3 regions of the Glutamicibacter ectropisis genome follow, and region 3 is predicted to be linked to each of the others. Evidence: riboswitches for the same ligand, from Rfam matches in the RefSeq annotation. Region 3 holds a riboswitch; each other region holds the start of a gene.
The links. A riboswitch is a leader RNA that binds a small molecule or an ion and turns the genes downstream of it on or off. The one in region 3 is predicted to bind S-adenosylmethionine.

Region 1 (5,138 bases), 380 kb from region 3:
CCAAGGAGAAGAAGACGGTAGCCATGTTGTTCTTAATGGCTGCAGAGCGGGCGAAGTCCAACGCGAAGGTTGATTTACCTACTGCAGGACGGGCAGCGATGATGATCATCTGCCCACCCTTCAGGCCCTGGGTCAGTTCGTCGAATTCGTAGAATCCGGTAGGGACACCGGTGATGCCATCTCCTGCGTTGGCGGCGTTTTCGATTTCATCGACAGTGCCTTCGATAATGTCCGAAAGGCGTACGTAGTCTTCGCTGCTGCGGTTTTCTGCAACTTTGTAGACCTCGGCCTGCGCTTCATTAACGATGGCATCAACTTCACCGTCGGGTGAGTAGCCCATTTGGACAATGCGCGTTCCGGCATCAACGAGGCGACGCAGCACGGCGCGTTCGCGCACGATTTCTGCATAGTAGCCAGCGTTAGCTGCGGTAGGTACCTGCTGAATAAGGTTGTGAAGGTACGCGGCACCGCCTACGCGGGAAATTTCGCCACGCTTGGTCAGTAGGTCAGCCACGGTCACGGCATCGGCAGGTTCGCCTCGACCGTACAAGTCGATGATGGCTTCGTAAATGGATTCGTGGGCCGGACGGTAGAAGTCGGTTCCTCGCAACGCCTCCACAACGTCGGCGATGGCGTCCTTGGATAGCATCATGCCGCCGAGCACAGACATTTCAGCTTCGACATCCTGCGGCGGTTTGCGCCCTGCGTCGGATTCTCGTCCCTCGTAAACCGGCTCAGCACTCATTGCAGACACTTCCATCCCCTCTTGACCGCACTGGGAAAGATCTTCCATGCCAGGCGGCCACGTTTCATCTTGTCAGTTGATACCGACAGTTTGATGGAAAACGTCTGTGGATATTTCTGTCCCAAGGCCAACAGTAGGGCTGATATTTAGCCACGTAAACCTCATTATCCACAGCTTCTGTGCATAACGCACTCTCACTTGTGGATTAGCCTGTTTACTATCTGGGGAGAACTCTGTGGATTACCGCCATATTTTAATCATTACTAGCTACTGACTAGGCATTATACGTTGTCACAGTTGTGGACAGAAAGTTATTTTATTGAAGATAACGCTATGTCCCCAGAAGTTATCAACAAGCAAAAATGCCCGAAATTCAGGGTTTTTCGCCTTTTATACACGGTTCCACACAATCTACCCACAAGTGTGTGGATAAACATGTGGATACACCCATGATCACAAAAGACTTAGTCACCAGCTTTAAATTGAACTGGATCAACCCCAGATGAACAGTAGTCCACATTTTTGCGTCGGTTCCCTCGTTCGCACCGTGGATAACCCTTTGCCGGGTTCAACGTGCTCAATAATCAACAAGGCTCGGTGGGGATCACTGTTGTGATCCGCACCGAGCCTCGCGCAAGCTACTTACCGGAGGGGTTAGACGAGCTCAGGAACTGGGATGGAATGAAATCGAGAATCATGGAAGATCTGTGGGGAGTGCTGCGATACGTGATGCCCATGCACCTCCAAAAGCACAACCCAGTGATCTCCTGCTTCAACTTCGTTGTAAATTGAGGTCTCCAGCCACAAGGTGGACTCTTCGACAAATAGTGCGCCCTCTTCAGAGGTCACGGTATTGATACCACGGAAACGGTCACCGTTCTTCGAAGCAATCTGCGCGCACACGCCATCATTCTGATCACTGAGCACCGAAACCCCAATATGGCTAGCGGCACGCAGTTTCGGCCACGTATTAGACGACTTCTGGACTGCAAACATTACCAATGCAGGTTCCAGTGAAACTCCGACAGTGAATGACGATGCAACGATTCCGGTCTTAACACCGTCAATCTTTGCACACAGAGCAGCAACACCTGAGGGGTGCTGAGCGAAAACCTTACGCAACGATAACGGGTCAAGTTCACGATTTAATGACATGGCTCGATTCCTTCGGGTCTTGCCCACTGCGCCAGACCCAGTGGACGTTGTGATTCGGGATGAACCGAACTAGTTCCCACTGAGGTTTCACGCCGTGCGCGGTACTTGTTCCGACACCATTTAGTGCAGAACCGAATCCTCACCTGGAGCACCCCACTACCGTTGAGAGGGTTGCCGATCAGCAAGCCAGGGCTCTTAGCTGATGCTCTTGATTCTGTTTAAAACGATATGGCTCATGACGAAGCACCGTCAAACAAATGACTTCGCAAATCGCAATATTCAACAAAATATTCGACATCGATACCCCTTTGACTATCCCGCACAGTCTTTTATTCGCGAAATCACCCGCATCTAAGGCTTTTCGTAGTCATCGACCATGTGATGTAAGTCGTAACGCATTAACTTATGACAGACCACCGACCTCACCAATCCGCGAACCGTCACCGCTATTTCTCATCCACTCGCCGATATGAAACTACGTTTCTAACTTTGACGCTGAGGTTCATGTAAGGATAAGGATTACAGTGTTCCGGGTCACACCAATACTGTCTGCCACCGTTGCCAGAGAAGATGAATGAAGGATGCCTCCATGGTCAATATTCATGCCAACCATTCCGAACTAACTCCGTTGCGCTTCCTTGAACGCTCCGCCGAGGTTTATCCAAAGAAGACTGCCATTGTGCATGGCACGCGTAGTTATAACTATCGAGAATTCGAAGGCTTGGTCCATCGTTTCGCTCAGGTCCTGGCCGAACGCATCAACCCCGGTGACCGGGTGGCGGTGCTGGCACCGAACACCCCGGAAATGCTGATGGCACACTATGCGGTACCGCTAGCTGGCGGAGTGCTCATCGCACTCAACACCCGGTTATCCGCCCATGAACTGCAGTACATCATGGATCATTCCGAAGCGAAGCTATTGTTTGCGGACACGGAACTACTAGAAAACACTAAAAACCTGCGGCGGGAAAATCCGACCCTGCAGGCACTCATTGAAATCACCGATGACCAGTACACCGGCGCGCGCCCTCACGTAGACGTTGATGGCACGCTCCAAGAACTCCTAGCCACGGCCAGCGATGAACAACTTCCTTACGCAATCGCCGATGAGCGGGCACCAATAACTTTGAACTACACCTCGGGCACTACGGGCAAACCCAAGGGCGTACTCTACTCACACCGTGGCAGCTACTTGAACTCATTGGGCGAAGCACACCATCAAGGCTTCACCTCAGCAACTCGATACCTGTGGACCCTGCCCATGTTTCACTGCAACGGTTGGTGTACCCCGTGGGCCGTCACCGCCGCCGGAGGAACCCACTTGTGCCTGCGCGGGGTTCGTGAAGAACCAGTCTGGGACGCTATCGAAAACTTAGGAACAACGCATCTGTGCGGAGCACCAACAGTTTGCTCCATTATTGCCGACTCCCCTCTGGCCCATCAGCTTGATGCTCCCCTACGCATTACTACCGCCGGAGCACCGCCTTCGCCGGCTATCATCTCAAAGCTGCAAAAACTCGGCATTGAGGTGGTCCACGTTTACGGTTTGACCGAAGTGTACGGACCTTACACGGTCTGCGAATTCCAAGAGGAATGGGAGCAACTAGAGCCGACTGAACGCGCGGCAAAGCTTTCTCGACAAGGCGTCGGTATGATCACCGCTGAATCTGCACGCATCGTGGATGAGAACATGAACGATGTACCAGCCGACGGGCAGAGTATGGGTGAAATAGTCTTGCGTGGCAATAACGTCATGATTGGTTATTACCGTGACGAAATAGCCACCCAGCAAGCCTTCGCCGGGGGCTGGTTCCACACCGGGGATCTTGGAGTGATGCACCCCGATGGTTATATCCAGGTCCGCGACCGGGCCAAGGACATCATCATCTCTGGTGGCGAGAACATCTCAACCATCGAAGTAGAACAAGCCTTAGCCTCCCACCCAGAAGTCCTCGATTTAGCAGTCATTGGCCTGGCCGATGAAAAGTGGGGCGAACGACCGGTCGCCTATGTCATCCGCAGTAAAGGTTCCAATCTCCAGGCCGAAGAGCTGATCAGTTTTGCTCGAGAAAAACTGGCCGGCTACAAGGTTCCACGCACCATCATCTTCCCGCAAGATTTGCCGAGGACTTCAACAGGTAAGGTGCAAAAGAATGTATTACGAGCCCAAGCGCTAGAACAACTGCACGGCGCCTAACACTTTTGGAGTACCAATGAGTTCCCCGGAACAACGAATTCCCGACAACGACAGCCAATTTACTCAAAGTCTGGGACTGGTCTTTGACGAAATCACCGCCACCTACGTACGTGGGCACGCCGACCTAAACGAAAACCACCACACTCCGTGGGGTGTAGTTCATGGCGGGGTCTACACCTCGATGGTTGAAAGTGCTGGCAGTGTTGGAGCCAGCTACGCGGTGGCAGATCGCAACCAGTTTGCCGTCGGCGTTCACAATGCCACCGACTTCCTGCGACCTTCTACCGGGGCACAAGTACAGGTGGTGGCTACCGCGCTTTTCCAGGGACGGAACCAGCAGTTATGGGAAGTGATCATCACGGACCAGGGAACCGGAAAAGAGCTCTCGCGCGGACAATTACGCACCCAAAACGTAGATATGCCAAAGGCCTGAGCGTATCCTAGGTGGCACTTAGCGAATCAGCTTCTGGAGGCTCATCATGAGTGCCACCTATACCTTTGACGTGTTCAGCAGTCTTGATGGCTTCGGCAGTGCCGGCGGCGATTGGGGTGGCTACTGGGGCAAACAGGGACCTGAGCTGCTGGACAGGCGCATGGAATTTTATAGTTCACCCTGTCATGTGGTGTTCGGAGCCAACACCTTTCGCCTGTTCTCAAGGTTCTGGGAAGATATTGAGCAAAATCCGGAAGTTGAAGACCCGTGGGGTGTGGCCTTACATGAGCAACCAGCCACCGTCATTTCCACGACACTTCAGGAACCCCTGAATTGGCCCGATGCCACCCTAGAGCGGGACGATGCGCTAGACGTGGTGAAAAAGCTAAAAAGTAGCTCGACACTCCCCCTCAGGTCACACGGTAGTTTGGCGATGAACCATTCCCTGCTCGCCGCTGGCCTGGTGGATTTTATTCAGGTCACCATCTTCCCGGTCCTCACCGGACGCAATGGTAGTTCGCCGGTCTTCGGCGGTGTAGATGACTATGACCTTGAGCTGGTGGATTCACGCCTTCTGGATCGCAGCATCCAAGAACTTACCTACCGTC
Region 2 (5,138 bases), 530 kb from region 3:
GAGGTTGATTCCGTTGAGCTTTCCCTGCACCGATAGTTCAGCTAATTCAAGTACCGGGGCATCAGCACTGGTTGATGCCCGAGTTCTCTGGTGTGAAAACTCATTAACTTGGTTACCGAGCATCAGCCCGATGACATCTTCAATGCTGTCTCCGGCCGCGAAACTTGCATCACCGACATTTTTGCCATTGCGTAGCACCGTAATTCGGTCGGTGATCGATTGCAGTTCTTGTAGGTAGTGGGAGATGAAAATAATTCCCACGCCCTGATCGCGCAGGTGTCGGACGGTGCCGAAGAGTTGTTCTACTTCTTCGTTGGCCAAGGGCGCTGTTGGTTCATCTAGGATCAGTACCTTGGGTTCAGCTAGCACGGCCCGGGCAATTTGGATGAGCTGCTGCTGGGCGACGCTGAGCTCATCAACAAACGCTGCAGCATCCAATTCTTGTCCGGTGGTGCGCAGGATGTCGGCACGTGCTGCTGCCTGCACTTTGCGCTCGTTACGCCACAGCCCAGCACTCTTCGACGTGCCAAGGTACAACTGTTCGGCAACGGTCAGACGGCCAGCCAAATGGCGGTCCTGGTGAATGACTTCAATACCCAGCGCTTCGGCATCGGCTGGGCGGCGAATGGACACTACCTTGCCAGCAAGTTCTATCTCTCCGGAGTCTAGAGTGTATAAACCGGTGAGGATTTTGATCAGTGTGGACTTCCCTGCACCGTTTTCACCTACGAGGCCCAAGACTTCTCCGGCTCGAAGTTTCAGCTCTACTTTTTCAAGCACGCTCACGGTACCAAAGGATTTGTTGATACCGCGCATGTTCAGCAGTTCATTAGATCCCGTTGTCATTGCGCACCTGATTCACATTGTCCTTGTCAACAAAAATCGGCTCGGCGTAGCTGGTGGCTGGTACCTTGTCGGTTTGCCCGTCGAGGAAGAGCGCGATGTTTGTGGCCGAGGTGGCCGCAATTTGCTTGGTGGGCTGAGCAACGGTGAACTGATATGAGCTCTGTGGATCTGCGATGAGGTCCAAGGCTCCGGGCTCTGCGTCCACGCCGTACAACTTGATGTCGTTATCTGTCGGGTCGATGGCCTGCGCGGCACCGATCAGTGGCATGTCCCAGCAAGACCAGATCGCGTCGACTTCACCTTCCGGTAGCCTGCGCAGTTGATCCTGAATCTGGTTCTTGGCATCTTCGATCGTGCCTTCGTACTTGTCCTGTAGCTCAGGGGTGATCTTCTCAATGTTTGGGTAGTCTTCCAGCACCAGATTCAGACTGTTGTAGCGAATACGGCACGGAGTCACACCGGGGAAGCCGTTAAAGACGAGAATCTTGCCTTTGCCATGTAGATCTTCAGCCATGGTGCGCGCCAGCGTGGTGCCGACATTCCAGTTGTCGCTGGTGACGTTGTTCTTGGAGTATTCGCTCTGGAAATCGATGGTGAACAGTGGGATACCGGCCGCATCTACCTTGGCCAGCGCAGGGGTTAATGTCTGGGCGTCGCCCAAGATGACCACGATGGCATCTGGTGATTGGGTAATCAGGTTTTCGACATCAGAGACGTGTTTTTCGTCTTTTGCTTCGGCCTGGGTGGCAATCACTTCGCCACCGAGTTCTTTGACCCGTTCTTGGATCTGCTGATACACCACGCGCGAGTAGTCGTGCAGGATGTCCTTGGCAGCAATTCCGACTTTTTTACCTTCGAGTGACGGCACATCGTTCAGTGACTGTTCCGTTTGTGGGGTGGTGTTTTGCGCCGCTACCGGTGCCACGTCAGGTCGTGGTTCCTTGAGCGAGCAACCGGTCAGCAGTGTTGCTGCTGCCATGGTTACTGCCAATAATTTCAGGGTGTTCGGGCGAGTGCGAGTCATGCCGTCCCTCTCTTAGACATAGTGAACCGAGGGATCCCGAACTCAAAGTTGCGCTTCGCTACCCGGGAATTCCATCGCTCCTGGCGTTAGCACTTTCTGCGGGTTGCAGACTTGCTGCGGCGTCACGGAGCCAGGTCTCTCAGCCGCTCTGGATGGGTATTCTTCGAGTTAAACATCGATCCGATGGGCGTGCCATTAACGCGTCACCGGAGGGAACAAAGCGTCAGAACTCTTCACAAAACACGGGTTCATCCGGCCAAAAACGGTGTCAGAAGTGCCGGAGTCACGTCATATTTCCGCATATTAAGCTCTGCGGATGAGTTGCACGTCTAACTGCACTGTTCAGTTTTCGTAACAGGACGGGTGTTGAGAAATATGGCCACTGTATAGACTGAATACAAAGTCACCATCTAAGGGAAATTTCAATGGACCCAATGAACACCATCAGTCTGATGTTTGGGCTGGTCATACTGACCGTGACCGCCAGCATTTTGGCTCCGATGACTGCCTCGGGCCAGCTCAAACGCAACACTGCGGTAGGCATCAAAACCCGTCACACCTTATCGAGTGATGAAGCGTGGTTGGCTGCTCACCGCCATGCCGCACCCACGCTCAGAATGACAGCGTGGATTGGATGGGTACTGTTGGCCATCGCCGCAGTTCTTTGCTTTATGCAGAAATTCCCGTGGGCGCTGACCGTGACCGCTGTCGGCTTCTGCCTCAGTCTTTTGCTTTTGCTCGTGGCAGGATTCCGCGCCAATAAGATTGCCAAGCAGTACCCGAGTAGTTAGTCGCTAGTGTCTCTCGTGGCGAAGATTCGGCCGCGAAGGATCAAAAATATCCATCTGCCAACAGGCTAGTTGCATTAGAAGATCTGTAATTGCCCCAAGGCAACTCGCGCATAAATCGCGTGCTGTAGGCGTAACGATTCACTGGTGAGGCGCGTATCCACACCGGTGACCTGCCCGATACGCTCCAGCCTCTGCATCAGCGTATTGCGGTGAATGTGTAAAATCTCGGCCGCTTGAGACATCGAAGCAACGCTTGCCACCACCAAGAGGGTTTTTGCTTGTTCTTGATTCAATTCCTGCGCAGGCATCGCAAGATATTTGAGGTTAGATACCGGTGTGCGGGCGATAGCCACCGCGATCTCTTCAGTCCACAGTTCACGATGCCCCTGATCTGGAATCAGTTCAGGACGTGCCACCAAGGTGCGCAATACTTCCGCCCGGGCCAAGAGCTCACCGACATCTGCCATCCCCGGGCCGCCAAGATACCGATCATCGGGTCCAACAACGCTTTGGCCATGATCTTCACTAGCCTTGCGAAGTCTCCACCTCGCGCCAAACAACGTCACCCAAGAGGTACTTACCCCTTGGGTTCCTGGCTGTGCAAAGGCTGACTCTTGCCCTGCCGCTTGTCCTTTGCCGACTAGACACACTTCCAAGTGCAGGTGCCCGCTGAGCCCATGTGCCTGAAGCATCCGGCCAATGATTTCCGGTGCGACATTCCCGGCGAGCAAGGCGGAAAGAATATCCCTGGCTTCGGCTGCCCGGCGAGCGCTACGCGAATGCTCACGTTCTTGGGCGACCAGCAGTTGCACGGTCAGCGCAATCAGCTCAGCTAGTGGTTCCACCTCATGGGGTGCACCGGTAAGTCCAATGACTCCACACACGCGGTCATTAATCTTCAGCGGAAGATTCACCCCGGGCTGGGTCCCGGCGGTTTCATCGCCGTGAGTGACTCGGATGACCCGCTGGTCTCGAAGCACTTCAAGGCTTCCTGCGTGCAACGTTCCGATGCGCGAGCTATCACTGGAGGCGATGATTATTCCATGCTCATTCATGATGTTCACATGGCGATTAATCGTTGGTGAAATGGTGTCGACAACCTTTTGCGCTAGTGCGCTGGCTAGTCGTGGTTGCTCCATTTCGCTCATGAAGTCATCCTAGCTTCCTGCCCCAAAAACATGGAGGACTCACCGCGACGCGCATCAAGGTTTCGCACTTTCGTCCTTCACCTTGCCGCTGGATGATGTTAGGCTCACCCCAGTCAAGTATCGCAAGGAAAGGTTCACCATGAGTTCGGCGATCAGTTACTTAACCGGGGGTTTCCTTGTCTCCTTGCTCGTATCGCTCAACATGACCTGGCACCAGCGTTTACCTGGACTACTTGGCCCTGTACTGATCGCGGTGTGCCTGGCGGGGTTAGTTGCCTGCCGTATCTATACCGCCAAGAACCAACCCCACTGGCAGGATCCACGCGAAGTTTAGGCTGCGTCGCGCTCGCGCTGCACTGCTTGAACCGTGTTGGTGGTGTCCGGGGCAAAGGCGTATAACTTTCCATCTGCCACGTGCACCCAGAAACGACCGCAGAGGTCGGTTGTTTGGTTCTCAGCGTTTTCTGGCCACCAGTCAGCTTCGAGAGTTCTGGTTGACGAGATTTCTTTCGCCTCAAAGTTTTTGGTTCGCGAATCCGAGGCGTAGGCCTTCTTCAGCTCTGCTTCCGATGGCTTGCCAACGGTGTTCAGTGCTAGACATTTATCGCTTGGCACGTCTGCGCTGTAGTCCATCACAAAGATTCTTTCCATCCCCGTATTGCGCTGCATCAGCTTGATGTTGCTTCCGCCTTCTGGCACCCAATTGGGCAGTAGTCCGGAGGAAACAGCCTCTTGGGAAGACTTGGCAGTCTTTTCAGTGGATTCATCATATTTGTCCGTCATGAGGTCTGAAACGGAACAACCGGAGAGCGCCAAGGCCATGGGTGCGGCGAATAATGCGGTGGCGACATACTTTTTCTTGATCATGATTCCATCGTAGAAATCGACCGCCACTAGGCACATCGTCTTCCTGTTGGAAAAGATCGCGCTACGCTTCATCCCCTCGGTGGAGCAGTGCTCAACATTTCTCCTACTTCACCGCCTAAACTGACAGCATCGACGTCTCGTTCCAGGAGTGATCACCCATGGCGCCCACCGAAAAGATTGCCGTCACCGGCTCCACCGGGGCGCTCGGCTCCCTCGTTGCCCACGAACTGGCAGACCGGCGCATCCCGCAGCGGCTCTTGGTCCGCGACACATCCCGGGCGCCGAAACTCCCAGAAGCTACAGCCCACAAGTTCGACTATGCAGATGCCTCCACCAGTACCAAAGCTTTAGAAGGTATTGAGGTGCTCTTTATGATTTCCGCCCCGGAGAGTGAGCACCGCATTCAACTTCACACCAGCTTCATCGATGCAGCGCGTGCCGCCGGGGTGAAGCACATTGTTT
Region 3 (5,138 bases):
AAGTAGCTGGCGCGTGAAGGCTTATTGGAAGCGCCCACGATGGCGATGGATTTGGTTTCGCGCAGGATGTTCAGCCGTTCGGCTGCTCCCGGACCTTCCCAAGTGCGTTCGGTGGTGCTCATTAGTTAGCTCCCTTCGGTGCTGCAGGAATGGCGCAGGCTGCACCGTCATAGGTAGGTGCTGCAAATTCTTCAGCGGACCCATCGGTGGCTTCCTGTGATGCAGTCAATGCTTGGTCAAGGTCCCAGATGATGTCCTCGACATCTTCTAGACCCACTGAGAGGCGAATTAGGTCTTCGGGAACGCCGGCTGCCACCAACTGCTCTGCACTTAGCTGTTGATGGGTGGTGGATGCGGGGTGCAGCACCAGGGTGCGAGCATCACCGATATTGGCCAAGTGGCTGGCCAGCTGCAGAGCTTCAATGAACTTGGAACCAGCCTCACGGCCACCCTTCACGCCAAAGCTGAAGACCGAGCCGACGCCCATGGGCAACAATTCTTTTGCGTGGGCATATTGCGGGTGGGATTCCAGACCAGCGAAGTTCACATAGGTCACGCGTGGATCTGCTTCAAGCCAGGCAGCAACCTGCTTCGCGTTGGAAAGGTGGTTATCCATACGCTGCGGCAAGGTTTCCAAGCCCTGCAAGAGCTGGAATGCCGACTGAGCTGGCAGCGCAGGACCAAAGTCGCGCAGCTGCTCGCTACGAAGCTTGGTCAAGAAACCGTACTCGCCAAAGTTGGCCCACCAGGAAACGTTGCCGTAGCTGGCCACCGGTTCGGTCATGGTGGGGAACTTGCCGTTGCCCCAGTTGAACTTGCCCGACTCAACAACGACGCCACCGAGCGTGGTGCCATGGCCACCAATGAACTTGGTTGCTGAGTGAATGACAATATCCGCACCGTGCTCAATAGGGCGCAGAATGTATGGGGGAGTGAGAGTGGAATCAACCACTAGCGGGATCAGGTGACGGTGTGCCACCTCGGCCAGCCCCTTAATATCGGCAATGTCGCCCGACGGGTTCGCCACTACTTCGGTGTACACCGCCTTGGTGTTCTCCTGGATGGCGGCTTCAAAATCGGCCGGATCATTGGAATCAATGAAAGTGGTGTCGACGCCAAAACGACGCAACGAAACATCAAGCTGGGTGATGGTTCCGCCATAAAGCTTTGAGGACGCGACAATGTGATCCCCGGCTTGTGCCAGGGCAGCGAAGGTAACGAATTCGGCGGCCATGCCCGAACCAGTAGCTACGGCACCGATGCCTCCTTCCAAGGAAGCAATTCGTTCTTCAAAAGCAGCGACGGTCGGGTTGCCGATACGCGAATAGATATTTCCGTACTTCTGCAAAGCAAAAAGGTTGGCTGCATCGTCGGCATCTTTAAAGACGAATGAAGTGCTCTGATAGATAGGGACTGCACGGGCGCCGTGCTCGGCATCGGGGGTACCACCGGCGTGCAATGCACGGGTGCGGAATCCAAACTGATGATCTGCCATGTGGGCTTACGACTCCTTGTCGATTGGGTTTTCGCTCTTCACCGCTAGGCGGTAGTGCGATCGAGGCAGGAATCCCGGAATCAATGTCGCAACTCGTTGTGGTTAAACAAGGTATGCGGCTGCATCGTTTCTGGCGGTAGCACCGTAACCACCGGATGTGGCAGGTTGCTGCGGCGTCATCGAACCAGATCTCTCAGCCGCTCGGGATGGTGTAACAATCTTCGCAACATGACCGTTCGTGACCTAACTATGAGTCTTAACGTTGCGTATTGGACGTAATATCGGAGATTCTTCGATTCGTTGGCGCGCCGGTAGGCTTGGATCATGGATACTGCGCTGGTGTTGATCAGACACGGACTGACCGATTGGAATCTGGTAGGCCGTCTTCAGGGGCGCACTGATATCCCCTTGAATGAGACCGGACGTGAACAGGCCCGCAGAGTTGGACGCGAACTAGCTGGTCAAGGTTTTTCCCTCGTTCTGGCATCACCGCTAGGGCGGGCTCAGGAAACCGCAGCGTTGATTGCTGAAGAACTGAACATTGATACAGGACGGCCAGTCCCGGAATTAATTGAGCGCGGTTTTGGACCTCTGGAAGGCCGAATCATGGCCGAGGTCAGTGACGAAGAGTCAGCAGCGTTGCGGGATCAACTGGAGCCCATTGCACATATTCTGAACAGAGCTATTCCTGCACTACTGAATCTGTGTGAAGAGCACGCAGGTAAAAAGGTAGCCGTAGTTAGTCATGGCGCGACCATGCGTGTCATCCGTGATGCGCTCGCAGGGACCAAGCTCCCACGTGGCGTGGAAAACGGTGAGATTATTCAGATAGATATCCAACGCCTCAAAGAGTTGGCTGAAGAGTTGGATTTGGTGAGCTGCTAGAGGCTCAAAATTTTTTGTCCCTCGACCTCACACTTTTGCTGCGCGATACGTTTACATGGTGAAAGCCCGTTACGGTGCCAATCTTCAGGAGAGCCATGCAAATACCGTTTGAGCGGATAGTCCAGGATTATGGGCTGAACGTACTGCGGGTTTGCCGTGCCCTACTTGATGAACACCGTGCACAAGATGCTTGGTCTGAAACCTTCCTTTCCGCGCTCAAGGCTTATCCGCAACTTGCTGAGGATGCCAACGTATCAGCCTGGCTTGTACGCATTGCACGGAACAAGGCCATCGATGAGCTGCGTAAGAATAAGCCAGAAATTCTTGATGATCATCAGCAGTGGGAACATGCTGATGAGCAAGTGAACCTTGAGATGGAAGCCGACAATCTCCAACTATGGCAGGAAGTGTCAAAACTTCCGCAGAAGCAACGAATGGTAGTTGGCTATAGATATCTCGGCGGTCTGAGCTACGCGCAGATAGCCCAGCTAGTTTCTGGGAGCGAGGCCGCCGCACGGCGTGCTGGTAGTGACGGGATCAAAAACCTTCGCCGAATACTCGGCGATGACTCACTGTGGCGGGAGCAGTCATGACGCAGGCAAAATTCAACTCCTCGGCAACCGGAGAAGAAGCTGAGCTTTTGGCGCAGCTTGGAAAAGAACTTCGGGCTAAAGCGAAAGCATCGGACCTACTGGATGTTTCCTACCGTGTGATTGATAGCCCTATCGGCTCGCTCCTGCTGGCTAGCACTCCAGCTGGTCTGGTGCGTGTGGCCTTTGAGAGCGAAGATCATGACAAAATCCTTGAGCTACTGAGTCAGAAACTCAGCCCGCGAATCCTTAAAGACTCGTCGCGACTGGACGCCGTGGCTCGGCAGCTTGATGAGTATTTTGCTGGATCCCGCCGCAATTTTGATGTGCCGCTGGATTTGAAACTTTCCACTGCTTTCCGGCGTCAAGTGCAATTAGAACTGGGCGAAATTGGCTACGGGCAAACGTGGAGTTACTCGCAAATGGCGGAGCGTATCGGCAACCCGAAGGCGGTGCGTGCTGTGGGTTCAGCGTGCGCGACCAATCCGATTCCCATTGTCCTGCCATGCCACCGGGTACTACGAACTGATGGTTCACTCGGTGGTTATTTAGGTGGGCTGGAAACGAAAACTCAATTGCTGAAGTTGGAGAATCCAGACTTCGGTGGCGCAATGAGGACCCTTTTCTAGTTTTATTGATCAGTTGTTTTCGCGGATGCGCATCAAGGAGAGCTCAAGCTGCTCTTTGGCCTGTTCACCCAAACCCAGTATTGGGATCATCGCCTCGGCCTGAAGCAATAGGTGCTGCCAGCCATCTGAATATTCCAGGCCTTGCTCCATGGCGGACGTGATTGTTCCCGTGGTGTGCTCGCTATACACAAAGTCATAGACAAAGGTTCCAGACGAAAGCTCTTGTGTACCCCAAGGCGCCACGTCTTCACGATACTTTCCTATAGGTGTGGCGTTAATGATCAAGGTGGCTTGCATGGCGGCTTCGGCAACGTAAGAGAAGTCCACTGTCCTTCCTGAAATCCCCATGGAACGTGCCAAGGATAAAAGCTCTTCGGCGGCCATGTGATTTCGGTCAGTGATAGTGATGGTGCCGATGTTTCCCTTGAGCGCAACCAGGGCAGCACGAGCTGCACCACCAGCGCCGATGAGCAATACGTGTTCATGGATTTTGGTGGCGAGTCTTGCTTCTACTGCAATCAAATCAGTGTTGTAAGCATTCAGTTTGCCGTCCTGACGAATCAGGAGGTTCGCTGCACCGCTGAGACTGACCTGTTCTGAGCGCTCGTCCGCGATGGCCGCGGCCCACTGCTTGTGCGGCATGGTCACGTTGGCGCCTATGACTTCTGAAGAGAGCAAGCCATCATGAACTTTTTGCATGTCACTGTGCACCGGGACATCCCAGGGAACGTAATTCCAGTGACTGCCCAATGCCTCAAATACTGGATTCCAGAGGCTGGGTGACATGGTGCCAGAGGCGTGGGATCCGATGATGAATAGTTGTGATGCGTTGTCCTGGTAACTCACTGTTGTCCTTTCGACTCGAACTTCTTCAGCATTGGCGATGCAAACCAATTAACATCTTGTGACGCGCCTCACCTTGCTGTACTTTATTAATTGTCGCATAACGCACATGTGTACGCATAGTGCACATTATCATCAACGTAGGACGTGAAACATCCCCGCTGTCGTGGAAGGACGCCCCAATGAGCAAGACCATCATTAAATCGAGTCACAGCCTCGATGAAGAACAACAGCGCAAGCTCAAACGAGCTAAGAAAGCGGCGCTCGCAGGGTTTCTCGGTGGCGCACTGGAGTACTACGACTTCTTTATCTACGCGACAGCGGCTTCGCTGATCTTCTCCAAAATTTTCTTCCCTTCCGGGGATGCAACCATCGCGTTACTGGCTTCATTTGCGACCTTCGGTGTTGCGTACATTGCCCGGCCTTTCGGCGCGGTCTTCTTTGGGCATCTTGGCGACAAGCTGGGGCGCAAGGCAACGCTGGTGATGACCCTGGTGCTGATGGGTTCGGCAACCTTCCTTATTGGTGTGCTGCCTGACTTTTCGACTGTCGGATATTGGGCTCCGGCACTTCTGGTGATCTTGCGCCTGATGCAAGGGTTGTCGGCCGGTGCTGAAACGGCAGGAGCTTCGGCGCTGTCTACTGAGGAAGCACCAGAAGGTCGACGTGGCTTTTTCGCTAGTTTTGCCATGAGCG

Region 1: it holds a riboswitch for S-adenosylmethionine, as region 3 does, so the genes downstream of both, QMQ05_RS16650 (flavin reductase family protein) here and QMQ05_RS01505 (O-acetylhomoserine aminocarboxypropyltransferase/cysteine synthase family protein) in region 3, are expected to answer to the same signal.
Region 2: it holds a riboswitch for S-adenosylmethionine, as region 3 does, so the genes downstream of both, QMQ05_RS15895 (substrate-binding domain-containing protein) here and QMQ05_RS01505 (O-acetylhomoserine aminocarboxypropyltransferase/cysteine synthase family protein) in region 3, are expected to answer to the same signal.

The regions. Positions count from the first base shown of each region.
Region 1 is NZ_CP125942.1:3,539,573-3,544,710, forward strand. Features, by position in the region: gene dnaB (replicative DNA helicase) at 1-745, opposite strand, end outside; gene QMQ05_RS16650 (flavin reductase family protein) at 1,400-1,900, opposite strand; SAM riboswitch class IV at 1,997-2,114, opposite strand; gene QMQ05_RS16655 (long-chain-fatty-acid--CoA ligase) at 2,490-4,097, shown strand; gene QMQ05_RS16660 (PaaI family thioesterase) at 4,114-4,530, shown strand; gene QMQ05_RS16665 (dihydrofolate reductase family protein) at 4,577-5,138, shown strand, end outside.
Region 2 is NZ_CP125942.1:3,383,849-3,388,986, forward strand. Features, by position in the region: gene QMQ05_RS15890 (sugar ABC transporter ATP-binding protein) at 1-846, opposite strand, end outside; gene QMQ05_RS15895 (substrate-binding domain-containing protein) at 830-1,870, opposite strand; SAM riboswitch class I at 1,939-2,029, opposite strand; gene QMQ05_RS15900 (SdpI family protein) at 2,305-2,661, shown strand; gene QMQ05_RS15905 (CdaR family transcriptional regulator) at 2,736-3,809, opposite strand; gene QMQ05_RS15910 (hypothetical protein) at 3,949-4,143, shown strand; gene QMQ05_RS15915 (hypothetical protein) at 4,140-4,676, opposite strand; gene QMQ05_RS15920 (SDR family oxidoreductase) at 4,835-5,138, shown strand, end outside.
Region 3 is NZ_CP125942.1:314,575-319,712, forward strand. Features, by position in the region: gene QMQ05_RS01500 (CoA-binding protein) at 1-122, opposite strand, end outside; gene QMQ05_RS01505 (O-acetylhomoserine aminocarboxypropyltransferase/cysteine synthase family protein) at 122-1,495, opposite strand; SAM riboswitch class I at 1,614-1,708, opposite strand; gene QMQ05_RS01510 (histidine phosphatase family protein) at 1,820-2,380, shown strand; gene QMQ05_RS01515 (RNA polymerase sigma factor) at 2,476-2,973, shown strand; gene QMQ05_RS01520 (methylated-DNA--[protein]-cysteine S-methyltransferase) at 2,970-3,599, shown strand; gene QMQ05_RS01525 (shikimate dehydrogenase family protein) at 3,609-4,445, opposite strand; gene QMQ05_RS01530 (MFS transporter) at 4,625-5,138, shown strand, end outside.